DNA from 3 places in the Williamsia sp. Y853 genome. Region 2 is predicted to be linked to each of the others. Evidence: riboswitches for the same ligand, from Rfam matches in the RefSeq annotation. Region 2 holds a riboswitch; each other region holds the start of a gene.
The links. Region 2 has a riboswitch for S-adenosylmethionine ahead of AC1TPF_RS13005 (bifunctional o-acetylhomoserine/o-acetylserine sulfhydrylase). Riboswitches for the same ligand answer to the same signal wherever they lie in the genome.

Region 1 (5,268 bases), on a different contig from region 2:
GGTGCCGGGCTCGAAGACGACACCGCGCTCATCGCACTGAGTGTCCCCCACCCCGGGGTCTAGAGGGTTCGGAGGGCGGCGAGCAGAAGGTCGACGTCCTCGGAGGTCGAACCGAGGCCGAGGCTGGCGCGTACAGCCCCTGAGCCGTGGCCCAGACGGTCCAGAAGCGGGTGGGCGCAGAATCGTCCATCGCGCACCCCGATGCCGTGTTCGGCCGAGAGATGGGCTGCCACCTCAGATGCCCGATGCCCGTCGACGACAAAGCTGACAACGCCAACGGCATCGGTGCTGTCGGTGAAGATCTTCAGGGCATGCACGCCCGGGATCTCCGCCAGACCATTGCGCAACCGGTCGGTGAGTGACGTTTCATGGGAAACAACAGCCTCCCCGAGGGATTCGATCTCGACGCAGGCCGCCGCGAGCGCAGCCGCACCCAGGACGTTGGGCGAACCGCCTTCATGACGGGCAGGCGCGGGCGCCCACTTCACGTCCTGCTCGGTGACATTGAGTACGGCACCGCCGCCTGCGAGGTACGGGTCGGCCGCATCCAGCCAATCCCGCAGTCCGACAAGCACTCCGGCCCCGAAAGGCGCGTAGGTCTTGTGTCCTGAAAAGGCCAGGTAGTCGATGCCGCCTGCAGTGATGTCCACCCTGCGGTGCGGAACCAACTGCGCTCCGTCGACAGCGATCCGAGCGCCGTTGCGGTGCGCAAGATCTGCCAGTTCACCGATCGGCAAGATCTCGCCGGTGACGTTGGAAGCACCGGTGACCGCCAGCAACGCCGCACCGGTCTCTATCAGTGCGGTCTCCACGCGAACGATCGTCGCGGCCAGCGTATTCGCGGCACGGACCACGTGAACGTCACTCCACGGCAACAGATTTGAATGATGTTCCAGATCGAGGACGACGACCTTTCCCGGCACACAGCGGGCCAGGAGGTTCAGCGAATCGGTGGTGTTCCGCGTAAAGATCAGGCAGTGCTGCTCGCCGGCACCGACAAAGTCCGCGACCTGCTCACGGGCGGTCTCGTACGCCTGCGTCGTGACCTGCGATGCGTAGCCCGCGCCCCGATGCACGCTCGAGTAGGTCGGAAGCAATTGTGTGATTCTCTCGACCACGCTGCACAACGCCGGTGCACTCGCCGCGTAGTCGAAGTTGACGTATCGCGTGGTCGAGCCATCCCGCAATGGCGCCTGGGTGTCCGAACCTTCTATCGCTGCAAGAGCATTCAGGGTTCGATTCAGTGTTGCAGTGCTCATATCTCACACCAGCTTCCGGTGTCAGGGATTCCGCACGCACCAAGTTTCGAACCTGCCGATGGAGCAGTTCGGAACTCGGACGTGGGGGGTCCGCGCTTGCCTGTTCGGGTTCGAACAGGCCAGGTCTTCACCCGGAGCACCCCGCCGCGATGGAGGGTTGCTGACCAGCAAGCCGGGGCTATTCGCTGGTACTCGTGACCGACGCCGACGCTAACAGACTTTTACGGCGTCGTCCATACCCATGTGCTTTAACTTCTCGGCGATCGGAACTCCGCGCATCCATCGGATTTCCGCAGGAGCGTGAGTATGGTTCTGTCCAACAGTTGAAATCCCCTGCCCGGGCATACCCACATGATGCCCGGATTCGCTTGGTGGACAACAACTGCCCTGTGTCAACGAGTATCAGCGCCAAGTTCCAGCTTGCTGGTCGGCAACCCTCCACCGCGGCGGGGTGCCCTGGATGACAGACACGGCCCCAGCCTTCACCGGCATGGGGCAAGCGCGGGGTTCACGCAAGCGAGCCCGAAGAGATTTCCGGAAGCTTGATGACCTTGTTCAACGCACCACGCGATCGAATCCTGAGCACCTGCCACGCCCATTGCATTCACGAGGAGAAAACCGATGTCCCGAACACCTGCTGCCGGCCGATTGAGACGGGTGCATCCCGGACCGGGTCATCTGAGCAAGGCCACGATTCTTACGGCTCTCACGGTCGGACTTGTCGCCAGCGCCTGTGGCTCCGGCGACAGCAATAATTCCGCGACGGCCACCGGTGATCCCGTCGACGGCGGCACCCTTCGGTTTGCCATCAACAGCAGTCCCGGCGGCTGCATCGACCCCCATCAGAGCCCTGCCGACGTCGCCGGCTTCTTCTCCCGCCCGATCCTCGACTCTCTTGTCGCCCTCAACACCGACGGCAGCCTCGACCCCTGGCTCGCCACCGAGTGGAGCGTGTCCCCCGACCAGCTCACCTACTCCTTCACCCTCCGCGACGACGTCACCTTCTCCAACGGAGAAAAGTTCGACGGCAACGCAGTCAAGGCCAACCTCGACCACATCGTCGACCCCAACACCAAGTCCCAACTCGCGGCCAACACCATCGCCACCTACGCCGGCACCAACGTCATCGACCCGACGCACGTGGAAGTCACCTTCTCCGAGCCGAATTCGGCCTTCCTTCCCTCCGCGGCCTCGGCATACCTCGGCATCGAGGCCCCCTCCACCCTGACTCAGGGAACAGATGCCCTGTGCAGCAAGATCGTCGGCACCGGGCCGTTTGTCAGTGAAGCCGGCTACACCCCGAACAAGGGCATCGACTACACCCGCAACGAGGCCTACAACTGGGGTCCGGGCAACGCCGACCACTCCGGCAAGGCACACCTGGCAGCCATCAGCATCCAGGAGATCCCCGAAGACTCCTCTCGCTACGGCGCTTTGACCAGCAATCAGGTCGATGCGATTGCCAGCGTCCCGCCGGTCAACGTCAGCGCGCTCAAGGACACACCCGGCTATTCCGTCGAGACGGTCCAGGCTCCGGGCGGAAACTACAACTACTACCCCAACACACAGGCCGGCGTCTTCTCCGACATCAAGGTCCGCGAAGCCTTCCGGGCCGGAATCGACTGGGACACCATCGTCGACAAGCTCTACTTCGGCGTCTTCCAGCCCGCGAAGAACACCTTGAGCCCCGCCACGGTCGGCTACAACAAGGCCAGTGAGTCGGCGTACGTCTACGACGAGGACAAAGCCAATCAGCTTCTCGACGAAGCCGGCTGGACCGCACGCGACGGCGACGGCTACCGCACCAAGGACGGAAAGCGTCTGACCGTCGTGCATCCCTTCCTCAAGGAATACGCTCGCGAACAACGCGACACCCTGCTCGAGCAGGTGCAGTCGTCCGCCAAGAAGATCGGTGTCGACTACCAGATCAAGAACACCACCATCGACGACTACTACACCGCCCTTTTCACCAACGGCTACGACGTCCTCGACATCAGCTGGCAGCGGGCGTCACCGGATGCACTTCGCACGCTCGATCATTCGTCGAACATTCCGGTGGACAGTTTCGGAACAAACGTGGCCAAGTACTCCAATCCCGCTGTTGATTCCGACTTGATCGCAGCGCTTGGCGAAACCGATCTGACCAAGCAGTCGGAGATCTACGCTCGCGCCCAGCAGCAGATCGCCGACGACGCCGCAGTGTTCCCGGTCTACGTCTTCAACTACGTGCTCGGCCGCAGTAACAACCTGCAAGGCGTGAAGTTCGAACCGCAGGCCTACCCGACGTTCTACGACGCCTGGGTGAGCAAGTGACCGTGATCGACACGGTGGCAGGCCCGACCGAGGTGGCGCGCACTCGCTCCCTCGGTCGGGCGGTCGCCAGCCGATTGCTGGTGTCGCTGCTGGTGCTGTGGGGCGCGATCACTGCCACCTTCCTCGTCCTGCATTCCGGCAAAGGTGAGCCGATCAACGCGATCATCGGCACCGCGCAGGTGTCCCCGGAGGTCCGGGCGCAGATCATCAACGACTACAAACTCGACGATCCGTTGATCGTCCAATACTTCGATTACCTGTGGCGACTGCTTCACGGCGACCTCGGACGGTCCTACGCGCTGCGAATGCCAGTCACCGAGGCCATCGGTCAACAGATTTGGCCCACACTGCAATTGGTGATCGTCTCGGCGATCCTCGCGCTGGTCGTCGCACTGGTGGTGGGGCTGGCCACGGCCAACCGGCCAGGATGGCTACGCGGCCCGGCCACCTCGCTGGAGGTCCTGACCGTGGCAGTCCCGACATTCTGGCTCGGCATCTTGCTGCTGACCATCTTCTCGTTCCAGCTCGGCTGGTTCCCCTCGGTCGGCTCGGATGGCGTGGCTTCGCTGGTATTACCATCCATCGCGCTGGCGGCCGCACCCGCGGCGCTGCTGTCACAAGTGCTTCGGCACGGTGTCGAACGCACGCTCGACGAAACATTTGTTGTCACCGCGCGGACCCGCGGGATCAGCCAGACCGCGGTCCTGCTCCGCCACGTGCTGCGCCACGCCGCGATGCCGGTGATCACGTTGTGGGGCTGGATCGTCGGCGCACTCATCAGCGGCGCGGTGATCGTCGAGCAGGTCTTCTCCCGAGAAGGTCTGGGCCGCTTGACCATCGCCGCGGTCACCAGCAAAGACCTACCACTGGTCCTCGGGGTCGTCATCATCGCCGCCACGTTCTACACCATCGTCAACACCCTCATCGACGCCGCATACGGCTGGCTTGATCCGCGGGTTCGGGCCGACGGGCCCACAACCTCTGCAACCGAGAAGGTAAACGCATGACCACCGACACCCGGCCCGACCCGGCGCCGCGGAGACGTAGCGCAGCGGAGCTCGACCCTTTACTGCGGAGACGTAGCGCAGCGGAGCTCGACCATCGAGCGGTCCGTTTCGCTGTCGGACAGACTGTTGTTCAACGTATTCGGCGACTGCGATTGTCGGTGATCCTCAGCGCGATCTTCCTGGTGTTCATCACCTTGGCGGCGTTGTTCCCCAGCCTGTTCACCGGCAGAGACCCCAACGCCGGCGAACCACTCGACATGCTGCTGGCCCCGAGCGTCGATCACCTGTTCGGCACAGACCAGAATGGTCGCGACATCTACGCCCGAATCATTTACGGTGCGTGGCCATCCCTGCTGATCGGTGTGAGCGCCACCGTGTTCGCCCTGGTGGCCGGCACACTGATCGGCGTCTTCGCCGCCCGCGGCGGACGTGCAGGCGACTGGGTCGTCTCGCGCCTGCTCGACGTCTTCCTGTCCATCCCCGGACTACTGCTGGTCTTCCTCATCGTCGCCGCCCGCGGTCCCGGCACGTTCACCACCATCATCGGCATCGCCGTGGTCACCCTGCCCAGCTACGCCCGCCTGGTCCGCGGCGAAGTCATCCGTCTGCGCGGGGCGGTGTTTGTCGAAGCCGCCAAGGCGCTGGGCTGGACGCAGACCAATATCGTTGTCCGCCACATCGTCCCGAAC
Region 2 (5,268 bases):
ACGCGCAGGTGACCTCCACGCTGACGCCGAAACCGACCGAGACCACGTGGGATATGGCACCACCGGTTGTCGATGGAAACCCCGAACCTGGTTGGGTGACAACCGAATTGCCGCCGCCGGTTTCTTTTTCGGATCCGCCGACGAGAACCCTGAGCCCGTCCCTGATCCCGTTCCCGTTGCCGAGCATCACGTGGCCGCCCAATCTCGACCTGTCGTCCCCGTCGTCTCCGTCGTCTCCATCGTCTCCGTCGACTCCTCCGCCGCCGGAATCAACGACGCCCGATCCGATCCCGGAGGCTGAACCCGCTCAGCCGCAAGAGGGCACGCAGTCGCCGGCACCGTCCGCGCCTGCGCTCGTTGCCCCAACGGTTTCACCGCGGTCCGACGATCCGGCGTCAGGTACGGTGCCGACGTCGCCGCCGGCAGCCTGACGATTTTCCGGTGCTGCCGCACCTGACCGACTGCCACGTGGGCCGGCCGGTCAGGTGGCGGTATCAGCCACGCGCGAGGACGAGAGTCTTCTTGAGAAGGTCTGAGACCGCTTCGAACTCGGTCAGGAATCCGTCGTGGCCATTGGCGGAATGCACCACGTGCAATCCGTCGACGCAGCCGGACATGAGTTCGGCCAACTCGATCTGCTGACGCAGGGGATACAACCTGTCGGAGTCGATGCCACCGACCACGACGGGTACGTGGCAGCTCCGCAGGGCGGCTTCGATGCCACCGCGTCCGCGTCCGACGTCGTGGTTGTTGAGCACCTCGGACAGCACCACGTAGCTACCCGGATCGAACCGGCGGACAAGCTTGTCGGCCTGGTGCTCGAGGTAGCTCTGCACCGCGTAGCGGCCGCCGTGTAGCGGATCTTCTTGTCCCTGAGGGAGGTTGGCGAACCTCTGGTCGAGTTCGGGTTCGCTGCGGTAGTACATGTGCGCGATGCGGCGGGCAATGCCGAGACCTGACGTGGGGGTACGACCGGTGCCGTGATAGTCGCCGTTCTGCCAGTTGGCATCGGCCTTGATTGCCGCAATTTGTGTTGTCTGCGTACCGATTTGGTCGGCTGATGCGCGAGCGCCCACGGCCAGGATCAAGCCGCTCCGCACTCGCTCCGGGTAACCGATGACCCATTCCAGCGCGCGGGCGCCACCCATCGAGCCGCCGATGACGGCTGCGACGGTATCGATCTGCAGCGCGTCGAGCAATGCGACCTCGGCGCGGACCTGATCGAGCACGGTGATGTTGGGGAACCGTGAACCCCACACCTGCCCGTCGGAATCCAGTGATGCAGGGCCGGTGGAACCGCCGCATCCACCGAGGACATTCGCCGAGACGACACACCACTCGTCGGTGTCGACTGCGGCGCCCGGACCGATCAGCCCGTCCCACCAACCGGGGGCGGGCTGATCGGGACCGGCGGGTCCGGTTGCGTGGGAGTCGCCGGTCAGGGCATGCAGAGCCAGAACTACGTTGTCGCGGGTGGGCGAGAGTGTGCCCCAGCGCTGAAACGCCAGGGTCACATTCTCGATCTGTCCACCGTTGTCCAGCGAAATCGGGCCGACCGGCACACTGGTCAGCTGCCCATCGGGCAGGGATTCCCAGTCCGGATGGATTCGTGGTGGCGTGTGCGGGTCGATACTCACCTCACTTGGCCGCAGCGAAGCCTGCATCGAGGTCGGCGAGGATGTCGACGACGTTCTCGATGCCGACAGCCAACCGGACCAGGCCGGGGGTCACGCCTGCGGCCAGCTGCTCTTCAGCGATCAGCTGGGAGTGGGTGGTCGAGGCGGGATGGATGACCAGCGAGCGCACATCACCGATGTTGGCGACATGGCTGTGCAGGACCAGTGCGTCGACGAACTTCTTGCCCGCGTCCACGCCGCCGACGATCTCGAAGCCGATGATCGCGCCCTGGCCGCGCGGAGCCAATTCCTGGCCTCGCTTGTACCAGCGCGAGGATTCGAGTCCGGCGTAGGCCACCGACTCCACCTGCGGGTGCTCTTCCAGGTACTTGGCCACCGCCTGGGCGTTCGACACGTGGCGTTCGATCCGCAGGCTGAGTGTTTCCAGGCCCTGGGCGATGAGGAACGCGTTGAACGGCGAGATGGCGGCACCGGTGTCGCGCAACCACTGCACGCGGGCCTTGAGGGCGTAGGCCGGAGCACCGAGGTCGGCAAAGATCGCACCGTGGTAGCTCGGGTCCGGGGTGGTGAATCCGGGGAACAGGTCTACACCGTCACGCTGGCCCCGCCAATCGAAGGTGCCGCCGTCGACGATCACGCCGCCGATCGCGGTGCCATGTCCACCAAGGTATTTCGTGGCCGAATGCACCACGATGTCGGCGCCGTGCTCCAGCGGGTTGATCAGGTACGGGGTGGCGACGGTGTTGTCGACGATCAATGGCAGGCCGGCCTCGTGGGCGACGGCGGAGATGCCGGGGAGATCGAGGATCTCGTTGTTCGGGTTCGAGATCGTCTCACCGAACAGCGCCCGGGTGTTGGGCTGGATGGCCGCGCGCCAGCTGTCGAGGTCTTCGGGATCTTCGACGAAGCTGACCTGGATTCCGAGCTTGGGCAGCGTGTAGTGGAAGAGGTTGTACGTACCGCCGTACAGTCGCGGGCTCGACACCACGTGACCGCCGTTTTCGACGATGTTCAGGATCGAGTAGGTCTCGGCGGCCTGACCCGACGCGACGAGCAGAGCCGCCACGCCACCTTCGAGGGCTGCGATTCGCTGCTCGACGGCGTCCTGGGTGGGGTTCATGATGCGCGTGTAGATGTTGCCGGGCTCGGCCAGACCGAAGAGGTTGGCGGCGTGCTCGGTGTCGCGGAACGTGTACGACGTTGTCTGGTAAATCGGCAGGGCACGGGCAGAGGTTGCCGAATCAGGGCTCTGGCCAACATGGACCTGTTTGGTTTCAAAGCTCCAGTTGTCAGCCGGATTGACGTCGGTGTCAGACATGTAGGACTTCTCTTTCATGGTCGGTAGACATCCAATTAGAGGGTCCGACCTTTCGGACCCCGCGCTTGCCGCGGCGAACCGCAACCTGGTCGTCACCCGGAGCACCCCACCGCGGTTGGAGGGTTGCCGGTCAGCTAGCCGGGGCTTGTCGCTGACACTCAGGACCTGGCCAAAAGGATATAACACGCGGTTCCTGTTCAAAAAAGCGTTCAGCGCACGGAGATTCTGCGATTCGCCACCAGCCGGATGCCCCTGTACTACGTTCATGCGATTGGCCATTGTCAATGTCCACCGTAACTTTGGTGAACTGCCTCGAAATGCTTGAGGCCGTCGGTGATTCGAAACAACTGGGGCTGCTGTGGGTGTGAGGACGAAGCCTGATCGCGCTGTTCCGAAACCGGCCGGCCGACGGGTGGCGGCGCTGGCATCCGGAGCGGCTGCGGTCGCGCTGCCCGTGTTGACCTTCCTCGGGAGTGCTCCAGGGCTCGCGGCCCAGGCGCAGGCGTACGACTGTGGTGACGGCGTCGTGTTCGTGGTGGCCGGAACCGACGATCCGAACTTCCTGCACACCATAGGGGTGGAGACCCGCTACAGCGCCCGGGGCTACGTGATCAAACGCGTCGACTATCCGGGGACCTTCTGGCCACTCGGTGCACAGAGTTACGACGAGAACATCGACATCGGACAAGCCGCGCTCACCCAGGATGTGGCGACCTATCAGGCCAACTGCCCGGGCAACCCGGCCGTCATCGCCGGCTATTCGCAGGGGGCCCGGATCGCAGGCGATGTACTGGCCGACATCGCGGCAGGCAAGGCCGACGGCGTGACCTCGGTCGGAGTGTCGGGCGAGCTCTATTCCGACCCTCGGCGACGCGGCACAAACGACGGTGCCGGAGCCGAGGTCAACCTCATCAATGCGTATCCGGGTGCGATGCTCGATGGTTCGCGCGACGGCGACTTCGGCGACATGCCGGTGTATTCGGTCTGCATCGATGGTGACCCGGTCTGTGACATACCCGACCCGCGGCGAGATCCGATCGGGGCATTGGACGCGTTGCTGGGCTTCTGGGTCAAGCACCACAACTATGGCGACATCATGACGGCAGGCCCGGGGGTGGCTGTGGGCACCGACGGGATCACCGTCATCGAGGGTCCCGACGGTGCCACGGTGATCTTCATCGCCGCCGATCCCTCACTCACCACTGTGCTGGCGCAGGTCGGACTGCCCAATCTGCTGCGCCCGGTGATTCTGGATTTCCCCTATGCCGAACCGGAGGTCATCCGGCCGATCTCCCGCGCGATCATGGGCTTGCTGCCTGCGCTCCCGCAGCTCGGGCATGGTGCGTATCTGACCGACCTGTACACGGTCCGGGACGCGCTGTCCGGTGACCCGGCCGCGTGGGCCGCGATTCTCGGGAGCGCGGTCAGCATCGTCAAATATCCGGTGAACTTCGTTCGGGACTGGGTTGCGGTGATCGATGCCGTACTCGACCACCGTGACCCGGATCTCGGGTTCATCGCGGCACCGACGGTGCGCGCCATGGCGGATGCGGCATTCGGTGCGGTCTCCGCGGGCAGGGCGGACGTGGGGGACCCGGCCACAGACACCGCCCTTGCCGGTGCTTCTCGGAGGGCACTCGCTGCGTCGTCCGTTGATCGCCCGCAGGCCTCTGCCGACGTCATCCCGGGGCCTGGTCGGCATCGGGCGCCCGAGGTGTCCCCGCCGGCTGTGTCGGATCCCGCTGTGCCGGAAGCCGATGTGCCCGCCTCCGTACCGGTGTGGAACGGTCCGGCAACCTCCCACGCGGACCAGGGTGCTGATGACGACGGCCCCGACGTCGTTGATTCCACGGCAGGTCAGAAGCCGGTCGCTCCTGATCTGCCTGCTGTCGAAGCGCCTGCTGCGACCGAGACAATGGCCGTTGACATGTCGGCGGACCTCACCACCGCCTCGTGATCCGGCCCCTGCGCTGACGCCCCTGACCCGTCAGGTGATGGGTATGCTGGCAAGCAGTACGCCCGTTATATTTACTTTGTCCGGTGAGCGAGGTAACAGCCCGCCGGACTAGGTTGAACATGTTTGGGTGCAGGCGCGCCAGCTCACGAGTCGGCGTCCGAAAGCGGGGCACACATCGTCGAGGAGGACGCGTAGCCATATGGGCAAGATCAAGGTCGAAGGAACGGTCGTAGAGCTGGACGGCGACGAGATGACTCGGATCATCTGGCAGTTCATCAAAGAGAAGCTGATCCACCCGTACCTCGATCTGAACCTGGAGTATTACGACCTCGGCATCGAGGAACGTGACCGTACCG
Region 3 (5,268 bases), 590 kb from region 2:
ACGTGAGAGCCGTACATCTCGCCGAGTGGATCGGCGATGAGTTCGAGGCGGGCCCCGTCGGGGTCGCGGAAGTACAGCGACACCTCGCTGTGTTCGATGAGTTCGACGCCCGCGTCGATCAGTTTGTCGCGCAAATGTTTCCAGCGCTGCGGCTCGACACTGATCGCGACATGATGCAGCCCGCCGAGGACTTCCTGGTATGGACCGACATCCAGGCCGGGAAAGTCGAAGAACGCCAAGAGATTTCCGTTGCCGATGTCGAAGAAGAAGTGCGAGGAGCCGGGATAGTCGCGGTTCTCGATGAGTTCGGTCAGCGGGAATTCGAGTAGGTCCTGGTAGAAGCGAACGGTGCGTTCGACGTCGCTGCTGACCAGTGCGGTGTGGTGCAGACCGCGAGCAGAGGAGGCCGGCCGGGATTCGGCGGGTATCAGGTGTTCGGCGCGGATCGCCTCACGCTTGCCCGCATATTCCTGCAGGCGCTTCTCGTCGATGTCGGCGGTGCTCATGGCCGGTCCTTCCGTGCGGGGGTCTTCATCCAGTGTGCGCTTCGTGTGGGCAGAGGTAAATGGTTGCGTGCTCAACTACTTCGGTAGCGTACCGCAACTGGTTGCCTTGTCAACTACTTTGGCTATGCTCTAGTCGTGGAATCAACACAGTGGCTCAGCGAGGACGAGCAGCGGACGTGGCGCGCGTACCTGGATGCGACCCGGTTGCTGCTGCGGACGCTCGATCAGCAGCTCGCCAGGGATGCGGGTTTGTCGTTCACCGACTTCGAATTGCTGGTCATCTTGTCCGAGGCGCCGCAGCACCGACTGCGCATGCGGGATCTGGCTGATGCGATCACGACCACGAGAAGTGGCGCCACCAGGGCAATCGGCCGTCTGGTCGACGCCGGATGGGTGCTTCGCGTCGAATGCGAAGACGACAAACGCGGCATGATGGCGGAATTGACCGACGCCGGGATGCAGAAGCTGGCGTCGGCGAGCCCCGGACATGTCGCCGAGGTCAGGCGAAACATGTTCGACCTGCTCAGTCCGCGCGACGTTGCCGTGTTGGGGCGAGCATTCGCCGACACACGCGAACACCTGCTGCAGGCGCCCGAGTAGACGGCCGGTTCGATCGACAAGTCATCCCGGCTGCGGTGTGGCGGTGAAAAGTCATTGCGGGTACAAGCATCTTGCCGAACCTCTTGTACTCCCGGGCGCCGACCGGTCCTCGCTGATGGCAGATCGGGAGATCGCGTTTGTTCTGTTTGGCGTCGCAGCCCCCAGGATCATCGAAGACGAGGGCAACAAGCCATAGCGGGTCCGGCGACCTGGGCGCACGATTCCGATGGCCATCAAAAGATGGCGTGGGGTTTGAACCTGACTGAATCTAACCGTTCCACGGCGGGTGGTCATGACGCGTCGTGCCGGACGGCCTGCGATCACCGCGCACCGACCGGATCGCCCTGGAGGCTGTTGTGCTGCGGCAATGCTTCAGAAAGTCCATCGGTCCGTTCGCCGGAAAGGGCTGAACATCCCTGATGGCGGGACCAACGTGACTCACACTGTCTGTCGGGCAAGTTGATTCATCGTTTGACGCGTTATGGGCACCGGCTTACTGTGCACAAGGATCATCAAGAGCGATTGAGAGACCCGGCTCGCTGACGTCGCAGCAACCCCCCGCCTCGGCGGGTGCGGGTGCTACTGCCGGGACCGATGAAGGTTGTGTGCCATGCCGTCAGTTCAGGAGTCCGGGTGAAGTTTCTGTTGATCAGTCTGATCACCCACACGCCTCACCCGTTGTCCGGCGAGACCGTGACCCCGGCGGAGCGGTTTCGAGAAGTGATCGACAACGCGGTTCTCGCAGAGGAATTGGGCTTCGACGGTTTCGGGGTGGGCGAGCGGCACGAGAGGCCGTTCATCTCCTCGTCGCCACCGGTTGTGCTCAGTAACATCGCCGCACGGACTTCGACCATCGCGCTGTTCACCGCGGTGACAACGCTCAGTCTGCTCGATCCGGTTCGCGCCTTCGAGGACTACTCGACCCTCGACAACCTCTCCGGTGGCCGACTGCAACTGATGATCGGCAAGGGCAACGGCGCCGCGCAGGCCAAGCTGTTCCACGTCACCGAGGCCGACCAGTGGGAGCGCAACCGGGAAGGCTACGAACTCTTCCGACGGTTGTGGGAGGACGACACGGTCACCTGGACGGGCAAGTACCGGCCGTCGTTGACCGACGCCGAGGCCCTGCCCCGCCCGCTGCAGAAGAAGATTCGCGTCTGGCACGGCAGCGCCACCAGCCGTGAATCAGTCGATCTGGCAGCATTTTACGGAGATCCGCTGTTCTCGGCCAACGTCACCAATCCGATCGAACCCTATGCCGAATTGATCGACCACTACCGAGCGCGGTGGGCGGCATACGGGCACGATCCGGCGGATGCTCTCGTGGGTGCGGGATCGGCCGGGTACTACGCCACCAAGAACTCGCAGGATGCGATCGACACATACCGCCCGATCTTCGACGCCACCTTGGCGAGAATCGGGTCATTCGGTCTGCCGCTGGTGTTTCCGACCCTCGAGGACGCCATCGAACGAAGCTCACTTCTGCTCGGGAGCCCGCAGCAGGTGATCGACAAAGTGTTGCGATATCACGAGAAGTTCGGTCATGAGGTCATGCATCTGCACGCTGACGCCAGCGGCCTCACAGACTCCCAGCATCGCGACTCGCTCGAACTCTTCCAGTCCGAGATCGCACCGGTGCTCAGACGTGAGATCCCGAGCCGCCCGATCTCCACTCCCGTCGCGTTGGAGGCTCTGACATGACCGCTTCGACCCGGCTCCCGCCGTCGATGCGTATCGGTCGGCGCATCTTCGCGCACTTCATCTGACACATCGAAAAGGACAAACATGCCAGTAGAGTTCCTGGGGATCGCTGCCACGAATGACGGCACCGAGATCCACCCTCGTACCACCGCCGGCTCCTTCGACAGGGAGTACACGCTCAAACTCGCTCGTGCACACGAGGATTTCGGATGGGACCGGATCCTGTTCGCCTATGGTGCCGGTGCTCCTGAACCTGCGGCGGCCGCCTCATACATCGCGAGCAATCTCGAACGCATCGAGATCCTGCTGGCACACCGTCCCAATGTCTCGTACCCGACATTCGCCGCCAAAACCTTCGCAACACTCGACCAGATCTCCGCGGGACGGGTGACGGTGCACTTCATCACCGGCGGCAACGACAGCGAACAGCAGCGGGAGGGTGACTTCCTGTCGAAAGACCAGCGGTACGAACGCACCCGGGAGTACATCCAGATCGTCAAGAAGGTGTGGACCAGCCGGGAACCGTTCGACCACAACGGCACCTACTACCGGTTCAACGACTTCGTCTCCGATGTCTTCCCGGTTGCGCAGCCTCGGCCCGACATCTCCTTCGGCGGGTCGTCGTCGGCGGCCTATGCGGTCGGCGGCGCGGAGGCAGATATCTACGCGCTGTGGGGTGAACCCCTCGAAAACACGGCCGAGCAGATCGCGTCGATCACCGCGTCTGCGAAGGCCGCAGGTCGTGAAGGGCGCCCGCGATTACAGGTCGCGTTCCGGCCGATCATCGCCCCGACCGACGAATTGGCCTGGCAGAAAGCCGAATCGATACTCGGTCAGCTCAATGCCCGAGCAGCCAGCGCCGCCCAGCTCCCACGCGGATTCTCCCTGACATCGCCTCAGAATGCCGGTTCCCAACGTCTACTGGAGATCGCTGATTCAGTCGACCGCTTCGGCGCCGCGGGATGGACGGCAACGTCCAAGGCAACCGGGGGCGGCGGAAATTCCAACGCGCTGGTCGGTTCTCCGGAGACGGTGGCAGCCGCGCTGCTCGAGTACTACGACCTGGGGATCGACATCCTCTCGGCCCGCGGCTACGACCTGCTCGACGACGCGATCGACTTCGGCCGGTATGTGATTCCCATCGTTCGTGAGGAAGTCGCCAAGCGCGACAGGAAGATCGCGGGTGTGGCGTGAGCGGGCTGGTTCAAAACCACACTGATTTTATTGAAGATATTGGGGCGCAACGGTTTAACCTCATCAGTGAGCTGATAACGGGCGAAGCAGCCGCCGCTTCTCCGCAGGAGCGTGCTATCGCCAGGATCGATGGAGGAAATCGATGAATGCACGTGTGTCCCGCCCGCTGTTCGCCGTAGTCGGCGCCGCGCTGATGACAGCAACCCTGCTCAGCGCCTGCGGGTCCGACGCCTCCGGCGGCGAGGGCGACGCCGGCCCCGCTGCGCCGGGTGGAACCCTGCGCTACGGGCTTTCCGGGGCACCGACCTGTTCGGATCCGGCACAGGGCGCCACCAACCAGACGATCTATGTCACCCGCCAGGTGGTGGACTCCCTGACCGACCAGGATCCGCAGACCGGTGACATCACGCCGTGGCTGGCGGAGAGCTGGGAGATCAGCCCCGACGCAAAGTCGTTCACCTTCAAGCTCCGCGACGGCGTGACCTTCAGTGACGGCACGCCGCTCACCGCGGAGTCCGTGAAGAAGAACTTCGACTCCATTCTTGCGCTCGGTGCCGCGAAAACCCCGCTGGCCTCGAGTTATCTGACCGGCTATGCGGGAACCACGGTGGTCGACCCGCTGACCGCGACGGTGGATTTCAGCACACCGAACGCGCAGTTCCTGCAGGCCACGTCGACCTCGCAGCTCGGCCTGCAAGCCGATGCCACCGTCGCTCAGACCGCCGAAGCGCGGTGCCTCGGGACCAATATCGGCAGCGGCCCGTTCACCTACTCGGACTGGCAGCAGGACCGGTCGGTGTCGCTGGCCAAGCGCACCGGTTACAACTGGAGCTCCCCGGTTTTCGCCCATGCCGGTGAGGCATATCTCGATGGCATCGACTTCACGGTGATCCCCGAGTCGGGTGTGCGCACGGGATCGCTGTCCTCGGATCAGCTCGACGCGGTCAGTGACGCGCTGCCCCAGGACGCGCCACAGATCGAAGCGGTCGGTGGTCAGGTTCTCACTACCCCGAACCCGGGCATCACGTTCGGATTCCAGCCCAATGTGACCCGTGGGGTCCTCACCGATCCGGCTGTGCGGCAGGCGATCATCCCGGCCATCAACCGTCAGGAACTTGTCGACACCGTTCTGGGTGACGATTTCAATGTCGCGACCAGCGCACTGGCCGCGAACACTCCCGGGTACACGGACCTGTCGTCGGAGGTGACCTTCGACCAGGACAAGGCGCGCTCGATTCTCGACCGGGCAGGATGGGTCGACGGAGGC

Region 1: linked by a shared signal. The riboswitch ahead of AC1TPF_RS21345 (aminotransferase class V-fold PLP-dependent enzyme) and the one ahead of AC1TPF_RS13005 (bifunctional o-acetylhomoserine/o-acetylserine sulfhydrylase) in region 2 are both predicted to bind S-adenosylmethionine.
Region 3: linked by a shared signal. The riboswitch ahead of AC1TPF_RS15735 (LLM class flavin-dependent oxidoreductase) and the one ahead of AC1TPF_RS13005 (bifunctional o-acetylhomoserine/o-acetylserine sulfhydrylase) in region 2 are both predicted to bind S-adenosylmethionine.

Annotation. Positions count from the first base shown of each region.
Region 1 covers NZ_JBXCJC010000004.1:170,353-175,620, reverse strand. The annotation lists gene AC1TPF_RS21350 (PP2C family protein-serine/threonine phosphatase) at 1-63, shown strand, start outside; gene AC1TPF_RS21345 (aminotransferase class V-fold PLP-dependent enzyme) at 60-1,259, opposite strand; SAM riboswitch class IV at 1,347-1,459, opposite strand; SAM riboswitch class IV at 1,650-1,767, shown strand; gene AC1TPF_RS21340 (ABC transporter substrate-binding protein) at 1,881-3,572, shown strand; gene AC1TPF_RS21335 (ABC transporter permease) at 3,569-4,579, shown strand; gene AC1TPF_RS21330 (ABC transporter permease) at 4,576-5,268, shown strand, end outside.
Region 2 covers NZ_JBXCJC010000002.1:216,865-222,132, reverse strand. The annotation lists gene AC1TPF_RS13015 (Hsp70 family protein) at 1-431, shown strand, start outside; gene metX (homoserine O-acetyltransferase MetX) at 495-1,664, opposite strand; gene AC1TPF_RS13005 (bifunctional o-acetylhomoserine/o-acetylserine sulfhydrylase) at 1,639-2,955, opposite strand; SAM riboswitch class IV at 3,012-3,121, opposite strand; gene AC1TPF_RS13000 (cutinase family protein) at 3,320-4,912, shown strand; gene AC1TPF_RS12995 (NADP-dependent isocitrate dehydrogenase) at 5,112-5,268, shown strand, end outside.
Region 3 covers NZ_JBXCJC010000002.1:808,469-813,736, reverse strand. The annotation lists gene AC1TPF_RS15745 (VOC family protein) at 1-506, opposite strand, end outside; gene AC1TPF_RS15740 (MarR family winged helix-turn-helix transcriptional regulator) at 642-1,106, shown strand; SAM riboswitch class I at 1,613-1,707, shown strand; gene AC1TPF_RS15735 (LLM class flavin-dependent oxidoreductase) at 1,740-2,807, shown strand; gene AC1TPF_RS15730 (LLM class flavin-dependent oxidoreductase) at 2,892-4,001, shown strand; gene AC1TPF_RS15725 (hypothetical protein) at 3,998-4,147, shown strand; gene AC1TPF_RS15720 (ABC transporter substrate-binding protein) at 4,144-5,268, shown strand, end outside.